Linked DNA regions of Gloeocapsopsis sp. IPPAS B-1203. The protein of the gene in region 2 interacts with the protein of the main gene of each other region in a pairwise test. Links are inferred from orthologs where the notes say so. Each region holds a gene or a part of one and is shown on either strand. Other genes may lie near its edges.

Region 1 (11,117 bases), on a different replicon or contig from region 2:
CGCACTTTTGTCAGGAATAATACGGACTTCTCCAATAGACGCAGGTAAAATGCACGACTCTGCACGTTCTAACTTTTCTGTTCCTCCCGTAAACTCTAAGCGTACCGGATTGCCTACATTTGTTAACGTGATACAGCGATGCGAGTGCGATGGTTCGGTCAACGGTTCGCTAAGTAACAAGCGTTCTAAAGCAAAGTATGGTCCTGCACAACAAAAAATACGACGATTTGCGCCTTGTTGTATCTCTAATCCTGAACTGGGATAGGGTTGGTAATGCGATCGCAGTTCATCTAACACCGTATTGATATTCTCATACCACTTTTCCTGACTCAGTGGCTTACCGTACAAATCGGTAGGCATTACTGAATTACCTAAATCGGATGTTTGTTGTACTTCAAATACGAGTGCATCAGGACCAAATGAGTGGATAATTCCTGCGGGGACGTAAACTGTATCTCCAGTTTGAATGGGATGTCGCACCATCACCGAGTCGTAATCTTGCGCAATGAATGCATCAAAGAGTTGTTCGCGAGAAAAATCGGCTTTGAGTCCAGCTAAAACAGTTGCACCAGGTGCAGCCCAGACAATATGCCAAGCTTCAGTTTTACCATTAGGTTCGTTATATACGCGCTTTGCTGTTTCATCATCTGCATGAAGATGCACAGGTAGCATATGCGAAGCATCAAGAAACTTTTCGAGGATGGGAAAGTGCGGGCCACGCCAACCACTACCGACAAGTTCCTCAGGATATTCTAGTACCAGATCGTGTAATGTGCGACCTGCAAAAGCACCATTGGTAACAGTTCCAGTTGTATCTTGATAGTCGCTAATTTCCCAGGTTTCGGCAATGACACCTTCTGGTGGTAAGCAAGGCTTGCCAAGTTTATCAGCGATCGCTCTTTCTCCAAACGCATACTTGCGAATGTGCGTTGTTAATTTAATGGGATACCAATTCATCTCAATCTCCTAAATGATGCCATTGATGTAACGATGGATACAGTAATTGATAGCGTTGCCAAGCTGCTTCTAGAGAGGAATCTGGATTATTTGGTGTTGTGTTCTGTCCAGATGTTTGTGTGGCGATCGCATCTTGCAAGACTCCAATACCCATCCCTGCTAAAATTGCTGCACCGCGTGCGGAAGCGGCTGCGACTGTTGTGGTGTAGAGGGGAACTTGTAAAACATCAGCGAGTAATTGTTGCCACACAGGTTCGAGAGTTCCACCACCAGCTAAGCGTAATTGAGAAACTGTGACGCCTGTGGCTGTAATTGCCTCTAAACCTTGCTTCAAACTAAAAGCAACTCCTTCTAAAGCAGCCCGCATTAGGTGTGCGCGAGTGTGATGTAGCCCTAATCCTACCCAAGCGCCGCGTGCGTGTGGATCGAGGTGCGGAGTGCGATCGCCAGTCAGATACGGTAAAAACGTCAAACCTTCACACCCTGGAGACACTACAAACGCCTCAGCATACACTTGTTCCCAACTGTAATCTAAGATGCCTTTTACCCACTCTAACGCGAGTCCCGCATTTTGAATTGCTGCTAATGTATACCATTGCTGAGGTAGCGCAGCACGATACAGATGTGTACGACCGTGAGGATCGATGATTGGTTGAGAACGTGGTGTAATAATTTGTGCCGCAGAACCTACGGTAAGTTGCACGGTTCCTGGTTGAACTAAATCATTACCTAACGCAGCAGCCGCAGTATCAGCTGCACCTGCAATTACCGAAGTATTGACAATTAGCCCAAGATGTGTAGCAGCTTTTGGTGTTAAATTTCCCGCAAGGCTACTACTTGATGGTAAAAGTTCAGGTAGCCAATCGGAACGTAATTTTAAGGTGGCAATAACATCAAGCGCCCAGCAATCGGAGACAACATCATAAAGCAACGTTCCTGAAGCATCTGAAGGTTCAGCGGCGACTTTCCGTGTTAGGCGCAAGCGTAACCAATCTTTCGGTTGTAGTACCCACCGCGCCTTTGCATAAGTTTCGGGTTCGTATTGACGTAACCATAATAAACTGGCTCCTGCCATACCTGTAGCAATGGGGTTAGCAAGTTTACTGCGAAGATCAGCAGCGAGTCCATCATATTTTGGCAGCATTTCACTCGATCGCGTATCTGCCCAGAGAATCGCCGGACGTAACGGCGTACCTTCACTATCAATTAAAACAACGCCGTGCATTTGCCCAGAAAGTGCGATCGCTTGTATATCTTTGGGATTTTTCACGGCATTTTTAACAGCAATTGCAACCGATTTCCACCAGGCTTCAGGATCAGTTTCCGCCCATCCTGGATATGGTGCATTCACATCGTAAGCACTCGAAGCTTCACCAACTACTGTTCCATCTGTGTCTAAAAGTAATGCTTTAACAGAACTAGTACCTAAATCAATCCCCAGGAGCATGAGATTTGCCTTAGATTGTGGACTACTCGCTACAGGTAATGGGTAACGGGTAACTGGTCATTGGCAAGAATCATCCGTGACCTATTACCCGTCCTCAAAAGGTGTAATCTTAATTATGCATATCTCAAAAGATTCAATTTATCTTGCCAGCTGCACTATCAAAGTGTTAGCGCTTTCTAGAACGTCTCCGCAGACGATCGATTGTGACCGCAAAGATAATGACTAAACCTTTGACGACGAGTTGCCAGAAAAACGACATATTCAGCAGCGTCAAACCGTTGTTAAGAACAGCGATGATCAACGCGCCTACCAAAGTGCCGAAAATCGTACCAATACCGCCAGAGAAACTCGTACCGCCTAAAATAACAGCCGCGATCGCATCGAGTTCATAGCCATTTCCCAGCATTCCCGTGGCACTGTAAAGACGGCTAGCACTCATAACGCCTGCTAAGCCTGCGAGCAAGCCGCTGACACCATAGACAAATAACAATACTCGATTGACCTTAATACCTGTCAGCCTAGCCGCTTGCTGATTACCGCCCACAGCATAAATTTGTACGCCTAAGACTGTACGGCGGAGGATAAACCAGCTAACAAACACTGCTAGCAGGGCAATCACAACTAACCAGGGTAATGGTCCTAAATAGTTGTTACCGATCCACGCAAAATTGAGATTGCGATTGATAACTGTTGTGCCATTTGCTACCAAGTAGGCAACACCTCGTAGAGCCGTCAATGCACCTAAAGTGACAATAAACGGCGGTAAATCCAAAAAGGCAATTAATGCACCGTTTAATAAACCTAAACCTAAGCCTGTCAAAAGTGCCGCTGGAACTGCAAACCATCCGATTCCTGGTAGAAGTGATGCCAAGACTCCGACTACGGCAGAAACTCCTAAAATCGAGCCAATCGATAAGTCAATCCCGCCCGTTAAAATGACGAACGTCATCCCCGTTGCTAGCACGATATTGATTGATGCTTGCCGGAGAATGTTAACAATATTACCAGGGGTGAGAAAGTTAGGAGTAAGGAAAGTAAATAGAATGCCAATCAGTAACAGAATTGGCAGAATTCCTGCTACTTGAAGTAAATTATTTGTCGATCTGCGTCCACCGACTGGAGAGCGATCGCGTGTCTTTGTTCTAACAGGTCTTGCTGTTTGACTCATATTCCTACCTCGGTTGCTCCGGTGGCGTAAGCCATAATGTTTTCTTGAGTAATGTCTGTACCAGTAAGTTCACCTTCTAAGCGCCCTTCGCGCATGACTAAGACGCGATCGCTTAATCCAATAATTTCGAGCAATTCACTCGAAACCATCAAAATAGCCATGCCTTGCGCGGCTAAATCGCTAATAATTCGGTAAATTTCGCTTTTTGCCCCAATATCTACACCCCGCGTCGGCTCATCGAGTAGCAAAACTTTAGGATTAATCGCTAGCCAGCGCGCTAGCAACAACTTTTGCTGATTTCCACCCGATAAATCGAGCGCTCGATTTTCTAAACTAGCTAAGCGGATATTAAAGTCATCTACGGCTTTTGAGGCAACTGTCCCTAGTTTTTTAAAGTTAAGTAAGCCGGAATTAGCATTGCGCTTGAGGATATTGAGCACAATATTCTGACGACAACTCATCTCTAAAAATAAACCTTGGTCTTTGCGGTCTTCTGGTACATAGGCAATTCCCGCTGCGATCGCATCACTCGGTTTATCGATTCTCAGCGGTACGCCGTTCAAAAACACTTCACCACTTGCTTTAGGGTCAGCACCAAAAATCAACCGCGATAGTTCAGTCCGACCTGCACCCACCAATCCTGCTAGCCCGATAATTTCACCAGCATGAAGTTTAAGACTTGTTGGCTGTATCTTTCGTCCGTCACTTAAATTTTTGACCTCCAAGACGACAGAACCAAGTTGTTTTTCTGGACGTCGTTCAAACAAGTCTTTAACAGGTCTACCCACCATCATCTGTACTAATCGCTCGGAAGAGATTTCCTCGCGCGTTAGACTACCAACGTACTCACCATCGCGTAGCACGCTGATTCGATCAGCCAAAGCGTAGATTTCTTCCATGCATGGCTAATGTAGATAATGGCAATGCCATCAGCACGCAGTTTGCGAATCAATTCAAACAAACGTTCAGTTTCGCGGTCTGATAAGGCTGCTGTTGGTTCATCCATAACAAGGATGCGGCTATTATCTTTCAGCGCCCGCGCAATTTCAACTTGCTGTTGTTCTGCAATCGAGAGACTAGAAACAACATCATTTGGTCCAAAACTTGCTCCCAAGCTGTTAAGTACCTGTGCGGCTTCTTGGTTCATGCGATCGCGATCGAGTAAATATCCCTTGGTAAACTCGCTACCCATGAAAATGTTTTCAGCCACAGTTAAATTGGGTGCAACGTTGAGTTCTTGGTAAATCAACGCAATACCTGCTTGTCTTGCGGCTTTGGGGTCAGAAATTTTAACCGTTTCGCCGTTGATCCGAATCTCGCCTTCATCGTTTTCGTAAGCCCCCGCGAGAATCTTCATCAGCGTACTTTTACCCGCGCCATTTTCACCCATCAGCGCATGAACTTCGCCTGGATACACACTCAAGTCAACGTTGCTTAGTGCTGATACACCATGAAACTTCTTTGAAATGCCGCGCATTTCGAGTCTGGGAATTGTGGAAGATTGAGTTGCTGTCATGGCAGTAATTTTTTAGTATGTAGCAGATGCCCTACGACTGAAGTCGGGGCTATCTAAGCGAGTGTAACTTCGTACACTAAAATGAGACTTTTGTCAGTAAGTTCACGGAGGTGGACTTTGTTTATTCGCTCAGACCAAACAAGATTTTTATGAGTAATTACACGGAGGTAGACAAAGTTCATTTAGGTGCGAATTTATTCGCTCAGCATTCACGCAAGAGGTCTATTGTGTCCAACCTGCGTAATCTTTCACGTTCTCTCGCGTAATCAATCTGACTGGAATCAAGATGTTAGGATCTTTAGGCTTTTTCCCGTTGAGGATATCGTTGCCTACCTGAACTGCTGTTTGGGTCATGCCCAAAGGATCTTGAGCAGCTGTCGCCACAAATATACTACTAGGGTCTTCGATCGCATCTTTGGCTTCAGGCGCGCCGTCTACGCCAACAATGAAAAATTCGTTACGTTTGGCTTGCCTTGCGGCTAACTCTGCACCTACTCCGGTCGGATCGTTAATCGCAAACACGGCATCGATTTGTTTAAACGAAGTTAGTAGGTCGGTCATTACCCTCAAACCACCATCTCTGCTACCTTCAGCGTTTTGGTCTTGAGAAAGTATTTTGATGTTAGGGTAATTAGCAAAGCTTTGTTCGCAACCCTGAACGCGGTCAATAACTGATTTAACAGGTGGACCATTGATAATAACAACATTACCTTGCCCATTCAGGCGATCTGCAATGTATTGACAGCTAATTTGTCCTGCTTGCAAATTGTTTGAGGTGACGGTAGCATCTACACCACCTTCCGCGCCTGTATCAACTGCAATCACGGTAATGCCAGCTTCTTTTGCTTTTGTCACCGCAGGCGCAATCCCTGCACTATCACCAGCATTTAGTAAGATTAAGCTTGTGTTAGCAGCGATAAAGTTTTCCATCTGGTTAAACTGCAAGTTCAGATCGTACCCGCTAGAAACAATTGTGGTGCGCACGCCTTCTCCACCAATTCTTCTTGCTTCCGACTCAGCGCCTCGCCCCATAAGTACAAAGAATGGATTACCAAGATCGCCTACTGTTAAAGCTACTGATTGCAGTTTTGAATTTGGATTCGTTTGCGACTGGGTTGTATTATTTTGCGAAGGTGAGCAAGCAACAAGTACGGTACTTGCCACACTTAGAAATCCTAAGCTAAGCGCAATTTGCTTCACTGCAATATCTCCTTATTCGTTAAGGACACTCCTTTTTCTAAGGCGCTAATCATTAAACTCAATTCAAATGCGATCGCTACTTTTTTCACTTCTGTCTCCACCAAATCATGTATGGATGAGTCAGAATATTGACCTGCGGTTGCTGCCACTGTTGATAAAATTGCCTATCAAACTCATAGCTCGATATTGTCAAAAAGTGTTACTATTTCCACTTTTCAGATTGCCTTTTGTCTTGCTTTAGTGTTCAAACTTTACTTTTTCTTAAGTTGCTGCTCTTTGAAAGTGCCACATCACTTAAGACAATATTGTTTCTTTTTTCAAAATTAATTTTTATGGCTAAAGTAGACAAATGGATGATAAAGAGTGTAATTAGTTCACTACTTTGATCATTATTGCAGGCTTTTCTTTGATTAACTCTCCATCTTTTAATTATGATCCCTGAGATAATTACTGTATATCTATCTGACAGCTTATATCCTAGGGATCAACAAATTTAGCACAAAAAGTAGTATAATAATCTATTAAATTATATTAACTAATTACAGGTAATTAGTGTTAACAAACCGCAACAAAAACCAATTTTTAAACTAGAGTAATTCTACTCAATTAATACTTTTAAGTGCAGTATAAATTGCTGTAAAACGCTGAAATGCGTCAGTGTAAACTGGATAAGAATTGGGCTGAGTGTATTCTTCAATTGCAGGTAAAAGCTGAAAAACTGTTTCTAAATTCGGGTAAACATCACAGCCAACCAAAGCTAATAACGCCGCGCCATATGCCGCACCTTCTGTTAATACCGGTTTGGCAAGATTAATACCAAGCACATCCGTAATAATTTGTAACCAAAGCGCCGATCGCGAACCACCACCCGTGGCGACAAGTTCATGAATTGGTGCGATCGCCTTTGGCGCTGCGCTGCGCGCAATCGCCTCTATCACCTCTAACGCCGCACGTAAACTGTACGCAACGCCTTCGAGTACCGCCCGCGTCATTTCTGCTTTGCTATGCGCTAAAGAGAGATTCAGCCAAGCACCACGCGCCTCAGAATCAAGAAAAGGACTGCGTTCGCCTGCCAAATGCGGTAAAAATATCACACCACCTGAACCAGGAGGCGCACTACTCGCCCACTCCGTCAACTCGTCATAGCTAAAATCAGGGAAAAAAGTATCGCGATACCAGCGTAACGAACCACTTGCTGCTAATGTGACACCTAACAAGTGATAACTACCATCAGCATGACAAAATAAATGGACTCGTCCTTCGGGTTCAGGAATAGGTTGCGACAAGGGAACAAAAATAACTCCTGAAGTGCCAATACTGAGACTACCGCGATCGCAATTTGTACTAGAAATTCCTAAACCAATCGCCGCAGCTGCGTTGTCACCACCACCAGCAATAATCGGTAAACCTGCGGGTAAACCAGTCATACTCGCAATTTCCGGTGTTAATTTTCCGACAACCGCAGTCGAGGTAATAACTTGAGGAAACAACTGCGGATTAAGATCGAGGGCAGTGAGAATGTCTAAATCCCAAGTGCGATCGCCTAAATTTAAACATCCCACCCCCGAAGCATCTGATGGTTCCGTGGCGATTTCCCCTGTTAATACGTATCCCAAATAGTCTTTCGGTAAGAGTACATGATGCATCTGACTAAACGCCTGCGGTTCCGATTCACGCAACCACACAATCTTGGGTAATTGAAAGCCTGTAATTGCGGGATTTCCTGTGCGTTGAATCAATTCTTGTCGGGGAACTATCGTTTCAATCGTCGTAACCGCTTTACCAGTACGTTGATCGTTCCACAAAATTGCTGGTCGAAGCACATTTCCTCCTGCATCAAGAGGAACCATCCCATGCATTTGCCCCGATAATCCTAAACCAACAATCTGGTAATCTTTCAATTGCTGAACTACCTCAGTCAAAGCCTGAAAAGTTGCTGCAATCCAATCATCGGGGTTTTGCTCTGTCCACCCAGGATGCGGTGTGAGTAATCGATAGCTACGCGTTGCTTGGACGGCGATCGCACCTTGAAGATTCACTGCAACAACTCCCACACCACTAGTACCAAGGTCGATTCCTATCACAACATAATTACTGTTAACCAAATTTAAAGTCATTTGTTCTTCACTTGCGTTATTTGATAAATAGAGCAGCAACCTCAACCCTAGCAATCCTCATTGTGCGTGAAGAATCTCTCTTAATTTCCCTTCCTCTGTGTTCTGTGCGCCCCTGCGGTAGACTGCGGCAAATCGCTACGCGTTTACGTTACAAATGTTACAACGCAGATAGAATTGCTATAAGCATTCATAACTCACAATTAACAATTAAAGATTAATCTTCAAATAAGTAACCCTCTACCCCTATGAATCCTCGTGTCCTCGTCTTCGGTAGTATAAATATGGACTTAGTTACCAAAGTTCCGCACTTACCTATTCCTGGCGAAACTTTATTAGGTCATAGTTTTGCGACTGTGCCTGGAGGAAAAGGCGCGAATCAAGCGGTAGCAGTGGCGCGCTTAGGAGTACCTACAGCAATTGTGGGACGCGTGGGAAAAGATCAATTCGGGCAAGAGTTACTGCGAAATCTGCAAAGCGATCGCGTTCAAACTGATGGTGTATACATTGATCCGTCAAATACTTCAGGAGTTGCAGTCATTGCAGTAGACGACAATGCCGAAAATCATATTATCGTGATTCCTGGTGCCAACGGCAATGTTGGTGAGGAAGATATCAAACGTCTCACACAGCAGCTATCAGCAGCAGTCTTGCTATTACAACTAGAAGTTCCACTTTTCGCGGTACAAAAAGCAGCACAAGCAGCACAACAAACAGGTGTTAAAGTCATTTTAGACCCAGCGCCAGCACCTACTGAGCTACCATCAGAACTTTATCCGGTAGTTGATATCATTACACCGAATGCAGTAGAAGCAGGACAATTAGTAAATTTTCGAGTCGATAGTCTTGAAAGCGCCGAAAAAGCGGCATTAGTACTACAGCAACGTGGTGTCAAAACAGCAATTATCAAGTTAGGTGCTAAGGGCGTTTTCTGTGCCACCCCAGATGAAACCTTTTTTGTTCCTGCTTTCTCTGTAAAAGCTGTAGATACCGTTGCAGCAGGAGACGCATTTAATGGTGGACTAGCAGCCGCGTTATCTCAAGGATACTCGCTTCGCGAAGCCGTTGTATGGGGCGCGGCAACTGGTGCGCTGGCAACGACCAAGTCAGGCGCACAATCCTCATTACCTACACGCGAGACAGTTGAAGCTTTTCTCCAAGAACACGAACGAAATTAACAAGTCACAACAAGATCGCTCCACAACTGCGATCAAACAACACAGAGGTTGCTTGTTTTAAACTTTAAAATTTAGGTAGTAGTTCACGCTTTTTACAAACTTCTTCAATATAAACATCTTTGTATTGATTTTTAATCATCTAAAGAATAGAAGGTAACTACAATAAATATTTCACCAAAGAAAACATTTGAGGAATGATTAGCTTTTATGAGACACCATTAATTCAAAAAACATTGGTGTGTTATTTCAACTATTACAAGAATCTTCAAAAGCAGGTCAGCAATATGGAATAGAAGCTGTTACACGAGCTATCAAGATAGAAGCAGCAGGCTATATACGTTAATATAACCGTCTCAAATTGTTCGCGATATAATCTTTTTTCTTGGTGTGCTTTATGTACTACTCTAATGGAAAGCTACGCCCATGTGGTTCGTTTCAAAACAGATTTTTAAAAGACAACAACTGTCAAAAAAATCAGAGTAACTTTATGCAATCTGCAAGCTAGATTCAATTTCTTCAGATTTAGCTTCATAATCTACTAGCTGCACGATCGCTTGATCAATGACTTCTAACCCTTGATCGACAGTTTCAATTACACTCAACAATCCACGTAACTCCGCCGCACCTGTAAAGCCTTTCGCGTACCATGTCATATGCTTGCGGGCTTGTCGGACACCGCGATCGCCTTTATATTCCCATAAAGCTTGGAGATGTTCTCGCGCACATTGCAACCGTTCTACAGGCGTTGGTGGTGGTAACTCTTGCCCAGTTTTGAGAAAGTAATCAATTTCCCCAACTAAAAACGGATAACCTAGCGTTCCTCGCGAACACATAACCCCATCCGCACCTGTTTGTTCCAAGCAGCGTACTGCAGCTTCTACTGAGAAAATATCACCGTTGGCAATGACTGGAATCGACAAAACTTCCTTAACACGCGCAATCCATTCCCAACGTGCGGAACCATTGTAACCTTGAGCGCGGGTGCGACCGTGGACTGTAATCATCTGCGCCCCAGCGTCTTCCATGCGCTTAGCAAAGTCGAGAATTGTAATTTCTTTATCAGTCCAACCAATGCGAGTTTTTACTGTCACAGGGACATCCACCGCCTTAACGACAGATCGCACAATTTCTTCTGCAACTTCCGGTTGACGCAACAATGAAGAACCACCACCGTTTTTGGTGATTTTATTCACTGGACAACCCATATTAATATCTACAGTGTCTGCGCCTTCCTCTACTGCCATCACCGCTGCTTCTGCCAAGAAATCTGGGCGACAATCGAATAGCTGAATACTAATCGGTCGTTCGTTCGGATCGACTTCCATAATTATGGGCAACTCTTTAACGTAATGCAGCCCTGTCGCGTTTACCATCTCGGTGTACATCATTGATTCGGGTGCATAACGCCGCACCAACCGCCGAAATACCAAATCAGTGACACCAGATAAAGGCGACTGCAAAACACGGCTTTTAACTGCGAGTGAACCGATTTGCAGTGGTGTGGCAAGTCGAACTTGTAAGTTGGGAGACAGCGCGA
Region 2 (12,002 bases):
GAACAAATTGATGCAGGAATTCCTCAGGATATTGGTGGACCTTTATTTTTTATTGTTGTGAATTAAAGTTTTCTTGAATTATCTGTAGTACTCAGTTTTTATCAAGGTAGCAGGATGGCATCTATAGATCAAATTATCCAACGCGAAGTTAACCCCTTTGATACGACAACCTTCAAACCAGGTAACTTTTGGCAAGAACAGCAAGATCCAGCGTTGAATGTTGATTCGATTCACCAAGAAGCAATTACTACAATTGAGTATACCTTAGCTCAGATAGCAAAAGATCATCGGACGCGCACAATAATGCTTGCTGGTGATTCTGGTTCAGGTAAAAGTCATCTTTTGGGTAGGCTGAAGCAAACACTGAACTCTAAAGCCTTTTTTGTTTACATTGGTCCTTGGGCTGATAGTCATTTTATTTGGCGACACACTTTACGTCAAACAGTTGACAGTTTACTTAAAGTACCAGAAGGACAACAAGAATCACAGTTGTTGTTATGGCTAAAGAGTTTGTCGATCTTTAAACAACGTAATCTTATAGATAAATTACTAGGCGATCGCAAAGCATTTATCCACAAGTTAAAAATAACTTGTCCGTCTGATATGTACAACGCCAATGAGTTTTTTGGTGTGTTGTATGACTTACTTAATCCCGAACTACACCTACTTGCTTGTGATTGGTTACGCGGCGACGATCTTGATGCAGATAGTCTGGAAGCGCTAGGAGTCAAAAATACAATTGTTACCGAAGATGCAGCCCAGAATATTTTAGCTAATTTTGGCAAAATTTCTGCCCAAACTCAACCAATTGTTTTATGTTTTGACCAACTCGATAATATTCCACGTACAGATGGATTTATTGACTTACAAGCATTATTTAGCGTTAACTCTAGTATTCACAATCAATCATTAAAAAACTTTCTAATTATTATTAGCATTATTACGAATACATGGAGAGAAAATAAGAACCGCGTTCAATCAGCCGATAGAGTAAGAGTTGATGATTTAGTTGTCCTCAAACCCATCAAACTTGACGAAGCGGAAGCAATTTGGAAATCTCGCCTTTTTCCTTTACATGAAGAAGCTGATGAATTGCCAATCTCTTCAATCTATCCATTAAAGCGACAAGTTTTAGACGAAAATTTTCCTGGTGGCAAAACCTTTCCTAGAAATACACTAATTCTGGGACGACAATTATTTCAACTGTATAAATTAAAGGTAATTGATTCACCCCCTGTTAAACCTCATTTAGCTGCTTTTCAATTACTGTGGAGTAAAGAACTTAAGAAAATTGAAAAGAAAATTACGCGAATTCGTTATTTATCCTCGCCAGAGCTAATTCAAATGTTACGTGAAGCCTTGGAAGTTTTGGAATTAAAAACTCACCCAAAATTTTTACCTAGTCCTACTTATACCAGTTATTCCCTAAGTTGTTTTTTACCATCACAACAAAAACAAGGTGGAATTGTCTGGATGGAAGATCCCAATATGAGTAGTTTTTTTTATGTGATGAAAGGTTGTCACAAAGCTTTGGAAAAAAAACACTGTCAAACTTTGTTTCTGATTCGAGCAGAAAAACTAGGTAGCAAAACGAATCAAGGCTATCAAATCTACAAGCAAATTTTTAAAGGTTCACCTCATTGTCACATTGTACCAGATCTTACTTCGATTCACTACCTAGCTACTTACCACAGCATGGTTAATGCTGTTAGTTCTAAAGAGTTAGTTATTATAGACAAAATTCCTGATTTAAAAGAATTACAAGCCTTTGTGCGTGAGGCTCAAGTATTGCAAAATTGTAGTTTATTGCAAGTTTTAGGAACTCTTGCTGAAGAAGCAGAACCCAAGCCAGATCGAGATCCAGATCTAGAGCTACAGCAAGTAAAAGAGTTTCTCATAAACTTAGTTACAACACAGCAACTTTTAGGGCGAAATACATTAATACAAAATGCACTTGAAAGCTTTCCTCAAGCCAATGAACTACAAGTTGAACCACTCATTCAGCAGTTATGCCAAGAAAATAAAGTGCAAATTCTTGACCCTAAGGCAAAACCTGAAGCACAACTCGTTTGTTTGGTGCCTAATTCAAAATGAATCAACTTCTCAATAATAAATTAACACAGGCACTATATCTTACTGAAGACAATGATATTCGAGTATTTATTCATCAAATTGTCTCTAGTAACATTCTTTGGTTAGATACAGAAGTTGCTGATTACAAAACTACTTGCCCTAGATTGTCTCTAATTCAGGTTTTAAGCAATCATGAGGATCGTACAGGTAACTCTACGGTAATTTTAGACGTATTGGATAAGCCTAATTTAGTAACGTATTTCGTTCATAAAATTATGGCAAATCCCCAAATCGAAAAAGTCTTTCATAATGCTAATTATGATTTAAGATTTTTAGGAAAAAAAGATGCAAAAAACGTAACTTGTACTTGGGCGATCGCAAAAAAGTTAGCTAAAAACTCTCTGTCTGTTACAAATTTAAAATTAAAAACCTTAGCATCAGAACTTTGTCACTTTGTCAACATAGATCAAACAGAACAGGGAAGCGATTGGGGACAGCGACCATTAACATCAAAGCAGTTACAGTATGCCAAGATGGACACAGTGTATCTAGCTCACGTGCATCGACGACTAATTGAGATAGCAAAAAGTAACTTTGAGCCTACATATAATATGCTAGGAGCTAAAACTGAACCTTCTTTAAGTGTTACTAATGTCAGAGTAGCCTTTGAGTGTCCGCGATTGTTTTATTTAGGCTATCACTTTGGCGGAATGACACTTTTCTTACCTGCGGATACTGCAGTTGGAATTGGGACAGCATTTCATGAATTATCAAATCAATTTGTCCGTATTGCAAAACAAGACTCGCAGTTTTCGGCTTTGTTTGAACTAAATATTGAACAATTAGAGGTAGAAGCGATCGCCTCTGCATTACAAAAATTATTCTATGAAAAAGTTTTTTTTCCTTATCTACAAGTATCTATTCAGAAAGAACCTGGAAAAGCACCCGCATTACATCAACTTTGGTTAGGACTTACGCAACTTATTCACCGTTGGGCGCAGTTATTGATTGGTAATCGTCGCTACTGTACAGCACAAGAAGTTATTTCTAAAACATTTCTAGCGCAAGAACTGAAAATTCAACATTACTTTACGCTTCCCAATGGAACGCAGCAGTTAATTAAAGGTAGATGTGACAGCCTTATCTACGATTTTGCTGAGCAACGTTTGTGTGTAGTTGAGTATAAATCATATCAAGCTGTCGATCAATCAGCCCAGTTAGCGCAAGTCGCGCTTTACAGTTATATGCTGCGTAAAAAGATTGGTGTTGAGATTAATTCCGCCGTTTATAGCGTACTACCCGATTTGCATGAACTCACTTTTACATGGGAGCAACTGGAGAAAACAGTACATCAACTTGTTCCCCAAAAAATGCAACAAATGCAGCAATGGTTAACTTGGGAACCACCGCAACCCGATCCACCACCGCCTACAAGTCAGCCTGATTTATGTTACGTCTGTCCACAGCACAAAAAATGCCAATCTTTTTTTAACGACAGTGAAGCGATCGCTATTGATAGCTTATCAGTAGTGTCATCTCCATCTATTCAGGACAATTCCAAAGCCTCAACTCCTAACGCCGATCGCACTGGAAAAGAGTTAGTTGATACATTAGAATCTTTTGGTATTGGTGTTGAGTACCAAGGTGCTGCTATTGGACCTGCATTTGTACGTGTGAAACTCAAACCTCATGCAGGAGTTAAAGTTGGTTCCATTTTACGCTTATCTAATGACTTACAGGTGCAGTTAGGACTCGCAAATCCTCCTCTGATTGCACCGCAAGCAGGATATATCAGTGTTGATTTACCGCGTCAAGATCGCCAAGTCGCTAGCTTTGAAAAATATGTGCGATCGCAAGTGTTATCTATTGATGCTCAGATAAAAATTGCTATTGGGGTAAACTTAGAAGGACAACTTGTAGAAGCTGATTTGTCTGATCCGAATACTTGTCACTTTTTGGTTGGTGGTACCACTGGTAGTGGTAAAAGTGAGTTTTTGCGATCGCTGCTTCTTAGTCTTATTACTCGTCATTCCCCAGATTATCTTAAAGTTGCGCTTGTCGATCCTAAACGAGTCACGTTTCCAGAATTTGAACAGATACGATCGCTTTATTCACCTGTAGTTAAGGATACCGAACAGGCAATTGAATTAATGGATCGACTCGTGACAGAAATGGAACAGCGCTATCAACTGTTTGAATCAGCAGGATGTGCCGATTTGAATAGCTACAATCAGAAAACGCATTTCTCAACTCCCCGTATCGTCTGTATATTTGATGAGTATGCTGATTTTATGGCAGAAAAAGAAAGCCGCAATGCACTCGAACAAAGTATTAAACGATTAGGTGCAATGGCACGCGCTGCAGGAATTCATCTTATCATTGCTACACAACGTCCTGAAGCTAAAGTCGTTACTCCAATTATCCGCTCAAATTTACCAGGAAGAGTTGCGCTGCGGACTGCGAGTGAGGCTGATTCTGCGATTATCTTAGGGGGAAAACAAACTTCAGCAGCTTATTTACTCGGTAAAGGCGATTTACTCTACCAAGGTGGCGCACAACTACATCGATTACAAAGCTTATTTGCGAAAACGATTCAGCTACCATAATTATGAGAAAGCGATCGCATAACCTATACAACTAAGTTTGCACATTTGAGTAAACTATACAACTACCTACTTTATAGCTAGATTATCTCTTATTTCGCAATCAGATTTTTATCTCCGACTAACAAAGGTGTATAACATCTTACATAAATTATTTTATTTCTTTTACTAATATCAAAAAATATTTATTTCTATTAATTACCTGAACTATCCTAACTTTCTCTGAATAGACAAAATGTTAAATTTGTAGGAGTTTAATATATACAAATGTTGTTTAAGATCTTACTCCAAGATTTAACGAATAAGGAAAGTTCAGTCCTATTACTACAACAAGCTTATGAATTTAACTCTATCTGAAATTTCAACGCTTATGAAACAAAAGTCACCTGTGTTTATTATAGGTGGTTCTCGAAGTGGTAGTAGTATTCTTTACCGAGTACTTCAAAGACATTCTAGCTTTAGACCATATAATAGTAAGGAAAAAACTGGAGTAGATCTTACAGAATCTAAGGTTTTCTATAATTCTTGTATTGATAACAAAAAACCACTCAAGTATTTACTAAATAATACAGATTGCTACCATCGTTTTCTTAAAAAAACTAGGTGGATAAGGGTATTTCAATATTGTTTTTTTACGGAAACGCTATCTACTAAAATTGCTACTAAGTTTAATCTATTAAGATCTTTAACATATAAGCTAACTTTTAATGTACTTTTGCTTCAGACATTTTTTTACTATGCTGAGCAAGCACGAGGTACGAAAAGAATAATTGAAAAAAGCCCTTTACATGTATATAGAATTCCAGAAATAAAAGCAACATTTCCCAAAGCTAAGTTTATCCATATATATCGTCATCCTCTTGATGTATATAGTTCTTATAGGCAGAGGCTCAAGGTTTCTTTGGAAGATGGTATTGAAAAGTCAAATCTTACCTGGCTAATGCTTTCTCCTAAAGATTTTTGTGAACTTTACACGAAACGTATCCAACTGGTATTGAGAGAATATCACTCCAATCCCTGCCAATTTATGTTAATTCGGTATGAAGACTTTATTAGCGAGCCAGAATTAATAATTCGTCGAGTTTGCGACTTTTTAGAGGAATCATACGAAGAGGAGTGTATTCCTGAAAGTAGAAATGAATATCCTGAGTTTGCTGAAGAGAAGATGTATCCCAATCTATTTGGTACGATAAAGAAACCTACTAAAAAATGGCAAGACTATATCAGTGAAGCTGACGCAATTTTTATTGAAGATAGCTTATCTGAGGTGATGAACCAGCTTAATTATCCTAGATATACAAGAATGACACCAAAGTTATCGTCAACTATGCTAGGAGCAGACTAAACTCAAAGCGATCGCAATTTTTGCGAACAGATTTTTGGCATAACAAATCACAAGTAGCGTTAAAAACCTTATGTGAAGACAGTATTTCTTAAATATTGAGATTTATAAAAATGGGAGTAGTGAAACTCTTCAACTTTCTACTAGTTCCCACTTAACATATTATACGGTGTAGTCGCATCGTAAAATCAGTTATTATTTGCAACCAACTTAAATTTAATTGGTCAAAACGTTGACTTTGAAGAGTTTCACCCGCTTATCTGTGAGAAGCCTCATACCTCGCAATGATTCTGTCTAAAGTTTAATATGACTAACCTTTTCTAGTATCATATCCTCTAGATCAGATTTTGACGAAAGTGTTACCCCTCAACGGTCAACCCTGTAAAGTCGTAGTTCTACAGCTAAGTTACTACCAGTTAGCAACTAACTCTTCAATCGTTGTACGGGCTTCGTCTAAAGAGTCTTGACGCGCGTCGTCACCACTGCTGAGGTTATCGGCTTGTACAAAGGTAATATCAGTAATTCCGATTAAGCCAAATACAGCCTGTAAAAAAGGCTTAAGGTAATCATACTGTTCTGCTGGAGTTCCCGATCTATAGCTACCACCGCTAGCAGTCACAACTAGCATCTTTTTGCCATGAACTAAACCTTCGTAGCCTTGCTCAGTAGTGGCATAAGTGCGATTAACACGAATAATCTGGTCAATATATGCTTTAAAAGTAGAAGGTACGCTAAAGTTGTACATTGGGATACCAAAAACGTAGCGATCGGCGGCGAGAAATTCATCTACTAAGTCATCCGAAAGCTTAATTGCTGCATCTAGTTCGGGAGTACGCGCTTCTGGTGGTGTAAATGCAGCAGCAATCCATCCCTCATCGACGTGGGGTACAGGATTTTTGCCCAAATCGCGGTAAGTCAGTGTATCCTCTGGATGGGCATTTTTCCACGCTGTGATGAACTCATAAGAAAGTTTACGTGAAAAAGAACGTTCACCACGAGGACTAGAATCAACATGCAGAATATGTGCCATAAAACAATGGTTCCTAAATATAACTTAACAGTATCACTCGAGTAAATTTAGCATTAATCTACTTTTGTGTCTGTCTACCTCAAGACAGCTAAATCACAACACAGTGTAATCAAGCATTAACTGAATTCCAGGATTTTACTAATGGCTTATATCATTGCAACAGCAAATATGAAAGGTGGTGTGGGTAAAACAACGTTAAGTGTCAACTTAGCAACTGCGCTAGCCAAAGATCATGGTAAAAAAGTTCTTGTTTTCGATTTAGATACTCAAATTAGTGCTACCTTGAGTATGATGTCCCCGACAGACTTTGCAAAGTATCGCAAGACAAAGCGTACTTTGAAATATTTAATTAATCAAGCTATTCAGCCAGAGACGCGCTCAAAAATAAGTGTTAAAGAAGCAATTCATCACAATGTATGTAAGCTTCCTAATTTAGATTTATTACCTGGAGATATTGAGCTGTACGATGAATTTGTTGTTTCTGAAATGCTTCATGAAGAAGCTTTTGAGGTAGATCGATTAGATTTTGAAACTGTCTGGAATCGTTTTGAACGACGATTAGTAAAACAGATTTTAGAGCCAGTTATCGAAAACTATGATTTTATTATTCTCGATTGCGCACCTGGTTACAATTTGATGACTCGAAGCGCACTTGCTGCTAGTAACTTTTACATCCTACCTGCAAAATCTGAGCCATTATCGATAGTAGGCATTCAGTTATTAGAAAGACGTATCGCTCAGCTTAAAGAAAGTCATGCATCTGAGGTTAATTTGAATATCAAATTATTGGGAATTGTATTTACAATGTCGGGTAATTTAATTACGGGACGATACTATAAACAAGTCATGCAAAGAATTCATGAAGATTTCGATGCAGCACAGATTTTCAGGACACAAATACCTACTGATGTTAATGTTGCTAAAGCAGTTGATAGTTTTATGCCTGTTGTGTTGACAAATCCACAGTCTGCTGGCGCTAAAGCGTTTACTCAAATAACGCAAGAGTTTTTACAAAAACTGCAAGCAACTGGTAGCAGTCAACAGCAAACGCAATTGGTCAATGCTAAGTAGGTAGACATAATTAAATATCGCATTTGCTAAGGTCGGTAATGGGTAATCGGTAATCGGTAATGAGAAAAAAGATATTTACCAGTTACCGCCGTTCTGCTTGGGACACCACAAGCAGCGTGCGGCGGCTTCGCCAATTACCAGTTACCAGTTCCCTTTTAAAAGTCTCCAGCTAATGCAGAAACGCATCGTTCGCAGATGAGGGGATGTTCTGATGATTCGCCAACATGGACTGAGTAGTTCCAGCAGCGAATACACTTCGTGTAGGCTTCGCCAACGCACTTTTTGCCATTTGCATGAACAATACCAATGCTTAGTTCATCAGTTTGTAAGTTGTACTTCGCATGTTGCACAGCTTCTGGTGAATCGACGAGTTCTACCTGGGAAGCAATGAATAAATAACGTAGTTCATCAACACCATTAGACTGAAGTGACTGCTTTTCGGGTTGTACTGGTGCATCTGTGATAGATTTAGTTTCAGTAACTAGCGGTTTTGATTTTTGCGATAACATCACGCGCATAAATACGAATAACAAGTAGCGCAGCGTTGCATAAATTCCAATCAGTTGAAATACGCGCGGTAGTAGCGGAATTTCATTGATTCCGACAAGCAGGGCTTTTAATAAACCAATCGGTAAAACAACCAAAGGAAACACCGCAAGAACAACTGCAACTATCCACAGTTCGCGGTATACCTTTAATACATCACGTAAATAGGCAGGCGATCGCGTAAATGGTTGCAAGATCTCTGCTAAATACTGTTGCCAGGTTTTTGGGGTTTCTGTTGCAGAGATTTTAGCTGTTTCTACTCCTTCAGGCGCAACTACAGTATGTTGGGTTGGTGTCGTGCTAGGGTGTAACGCTTGTAATTGTGCTTTGAGTGCAGCATCAGGCACATAAAGCAACACTTTGGCTTCTAAAGAAGAACCAATCATTTTCTCGACTCGTGCTTGTTCGAGAACCTTATTAACTTCTCCACGAATTTGTCGTAGCTTTTGCCAAGAATTACCCAGTTCTGGTTGGTGCCATTGTTGCTCTAATTTCACCCAACCAGCTGCAAAAACTGATTTGTATGGTGTGGGATAAGGCAGTTGCTGCCAAATATCTTCTGCCATGTGACATAGTACAGGTGCGATCGCTCTTGCTAAATTTTCCAGGGCGACACTCAACACAGTTTGACAACTGCGTCGTCGAAATGCATTAGGCGCACTGATGTACAATCTATCTTTAGCAATATCTAAGTAGAAGTTAGATAAATCTACTACGCAGAAATTCTGCACCGTTTGGAAAAACCGGAAGAATTGATAACTTGTCATAGCATCAGTCACGTCTTTGAAGACTTCCGTCATCCGGTGCAGCATATAGCGATCGAGTTCGGGCAACTGCTCATAAGGGACTGAATGTTGAACAGGGTCAAAATCGTGTAAATTCCCAATCAAAAATCGTGCTGTATTGCGAATCTTGCGATAAGCATCCGACAATTGCTTGAGAATATTTTTACTCAGTGGCGCATCTGAGGTGTAATCGACTGATGATACCCACAGCCGCAAGACATCAGCACCATAGGCTGGTTCCTCTTTTTGGTTTTTACCACCATTAATGACAATCTCTGGTTCGATGCCATTTCCCAGCGATTTACTCATTTTGCGACCTTGCTCATCAATTGTAAAACCGTGAGTCAAGACTGTTTTGTAAGGGGCATAGCCGTTGACTGCTACACTCGTGAGTAAACTTGACTGAAACCAGCCTCGGTGTTGGTCGGAGCCTTCCAAATACATATCAGCGGGATAGCGCAATTCCGGACGCTGTTGGACTACTGCTGCCCATGAGGAACCCGAATCGAACCAGACATCCATCGTATCTGTCCCTTTGCGGTAAGAGCGACCATTGTTACGGTAACTTTCTGGTAATAACTCCTCAGTTGATAATTCCCACCATGCATCTGTGCCTTTTTCTGCAATAATTGCTTGCACGTGGGCGATCGTTTCTTCATTGAGTAGTGCAACGCCTGTTTCTTCGTCGTAGAACACAGGGATCGGTACGCCCCAGCTACGTTGTCGCGAAATGCACCAATCTGAGCGTTCGGACACCATTGCAGTAATCCGATTTTCGCCGATTGCGGGAATCCACTTCACCCCAGCAATTGCTTGGAGTGCTTGATCGCGAAATCCTGCTACTGAGGCAAACCACTGTTCTGTGGCGCGGAAGATTGTTGGTTTTTTTGTCCGCCAATCGTAGGGGTATTTATGAACATAAGGTTCTTCTTTGAGTAACGCTCCCGCTGCAGATAGAGCATCAATGACTGCAGAATTGCCATCACCGAGGACATTTAACTCTGCAAATTGTCCTGCTTCTGCAGTAAAGTTACCATCAGCATCAACTGGTGCCAAAATTGGTAAACCGTATCTTTGACCAACAATATAGTCATCTTGTCCGTGACCTGGTGCGGTGTGGACTAAGCCTGTACCTGACTCGGTTGTAACATAATCACCACCAATCACGACTGGACTTTCGCGATCGTAGAGTGGATGGCGGTAGGTCGTGTGTTCTAAATCCTTACCACTGACTTTAGCTTTGATAGTAAGATCCGTTGCGAGAATTTGTGACAAGCGTTCTACTAAGTCAGCAGCGACGATTAAATATTTGGCATGTTCATCGGTGGGAACTTCTACAACCGCATATGTCAGTTCTGGATTGACAGCCACCGCTAAGTTAGCTGGAATTGTCCAGGGTGTCGTTGTCCAGATTGCTACACTCAGATGTGGTAAAAATTCCCCTAGTGCAGAGACAGCTTCAGAAAGATGAGTGACAGGGAAAGCAGCATAAAGACTGCGCGAAGTATGACCTTCAGGATATTCTAATTCAGCTTCTGCCAAAGCTGTTTTTGAGCTAGGACTCCAATGGACAGGTTTCAGACCGCGATAGATGTATCCTTTTAAGACCATTTGCCCAAATACACCAATTTGTGCTGCTTCGTATTCAGGCTTTAAAGTTAAATAAGGATTGTCAAAATCACCCCAAACGCCGTAGCGTTGGAAACTTTTGCTTTGTTCTTCGACAGCAGCTAAGGCAAAGTCTTTTGCTTTGCGACGCAACTGTAGCGGCGTGAGGTTTTGTCGTTCAGCCGCCTTCATATTTTGTAATACTTTGAGTTCAATCGGCAAACCATGACAATCCCAGCCAGGAACGTAGCGCACTTTACGTCCTTGCAGCAACTGAAATCGGTTAATAATATCCTTGAGAATTTTATTAAGTGCATGACCGAGATGCAGTGAGCCGTTAGCGTAAGGTGGACCATCGTGTAAAACAAAAACCTCGCCTGGGTTGTTCTGCGACAGGCGATCGTAAATTTGGTTTTCTGCCCAAAATTGTTGAATTTCTGGCTCGCGCTTTGTGGCGTTTGCCCGCATGTCAAAGTTGGTTTTAGGCAGATTAACAGTATCTTTGTAAGAAACGGGCGGCGAGGTATCCTCGCCGACATTAGTTTCGTAGCTTCCTGGTTCTGTCACAGTTTAATGCCGAAAGATGATGAAGTCTTTTGCAACTATTATAGGAGGGACTGGGGGTGCTTAGACGAAAGGCTTATGAGAATTCGATGAATGGCGATCGCTCACCGATGAACCCCGTTCGGCTTTGCCCTTGCGCAGAGAATTGCTCCTAAATTCTATTTGCCAGATAAGCAACAGATGAGCTTAGTATTGCTAGTGGCTCATCACCCAGTATTTATGTATCCGCAGACGATAAATTAAATTTAGCTGCTAACGAAGGGCTATTGGTTGAAAACGCAAACGGCTATCCATAGCGCAGCCCAACAATTCAAATGCAGCGGATGTTTGGTCACTCAAATTTCTAGTATATATTTCAGGTGGTGCGTTACTACAAGAGC

Evidence for each region.
Region 1: the proteins of ileS (region 2) and CSQ79_RS18120 interact in binary tests that used the Escherichia coli proteins (3 or more experiments, as listed by UniProt). The link is inferred for Gloeocapsopsis sp. IPPAS B-1203 from one-to-one orthologs.

What each region holds. Positions count from the first base shown.
Region 1 is NZ_PEIG01000010.1:141,561-152,677, forward strand. Bases 4,300-7,170 are described here. They hold CSQ79_RS18120 (ABC transporter substrate-binding protein), read right to left. Parts: upstream 6,289-7,170; coding sequence 5,311-6,288; downstream 4,300-5,310. Other genes in these bases: xylB (xylulokinase), read right to left, coding at 6,891-7,170. In the rest of the region: CSQ79_RS18100 (type I phosphomannose isomerase catalytic subunit), read right to left, coding at 1-957; xylB (xylulokinase), read right to left, coding at 959-2,404; CSQ79_RS18110 (ABC transporter permease subunit), read right to left, coding at 2,571-3,572; more of xylB, read right to left, coding at 7,171-8,405; rbsK (ribokinase), read left to right, coding at 8,651-9,580; tRNA dihydrouridine synthase DusB, read right to left, coding at 10,066-11,117. UniProt on the Escherichia coli protein: Part of the ABC transporter complex RbsABC involved in ribose import. Binds ribose. Also serves as the primary chemoreceptor for chemotaxis.
Region 2 is NZ_PEIG01000001.1:408,638-420,639, reverse strand. Bases 8,075-11,830 are described here. They hold ileS (isoleucine--tRNA ligase), read right to left. Parts: upstream 11,527-11,830; coding sequence 8,275-11,526; downstream 8,075-8,274. Other genes in these bases: CSQ79_RS01875 (ParA family protein), read left to right, coding at 8,075-8,119. Outside these bases: CSQ79_RS01900 (hypothetical protein), read left to right, coding at 1-66; CSQ79_RS01895 (AAA family ATPase), read left to right, coding at 115-2,094; CSQ79_RS01890 (DNA translocase FtsK), read left to right, coding at 2,091-4,679; CSQ79_RS01885 (sulfotransferase family protein), read left to right, coding at 5,014-6,021; CSQ79_RS01880 (FMN-dependent NADH-azoreductase), read right to left, coding at 6,428-7,048; more of CSQ79_RS01875, read left to right, coding at 7,190-8,074. UniProt on the Escherichia coli protein: Catalyzes the attachment of isoleucine to tRNA(Ile). As IleRS can inadvertently accommodate and process structurally similar amino acids such as valine, to avoid such errors it has two additional distinct tRNA(Ile)-dependent editing activities.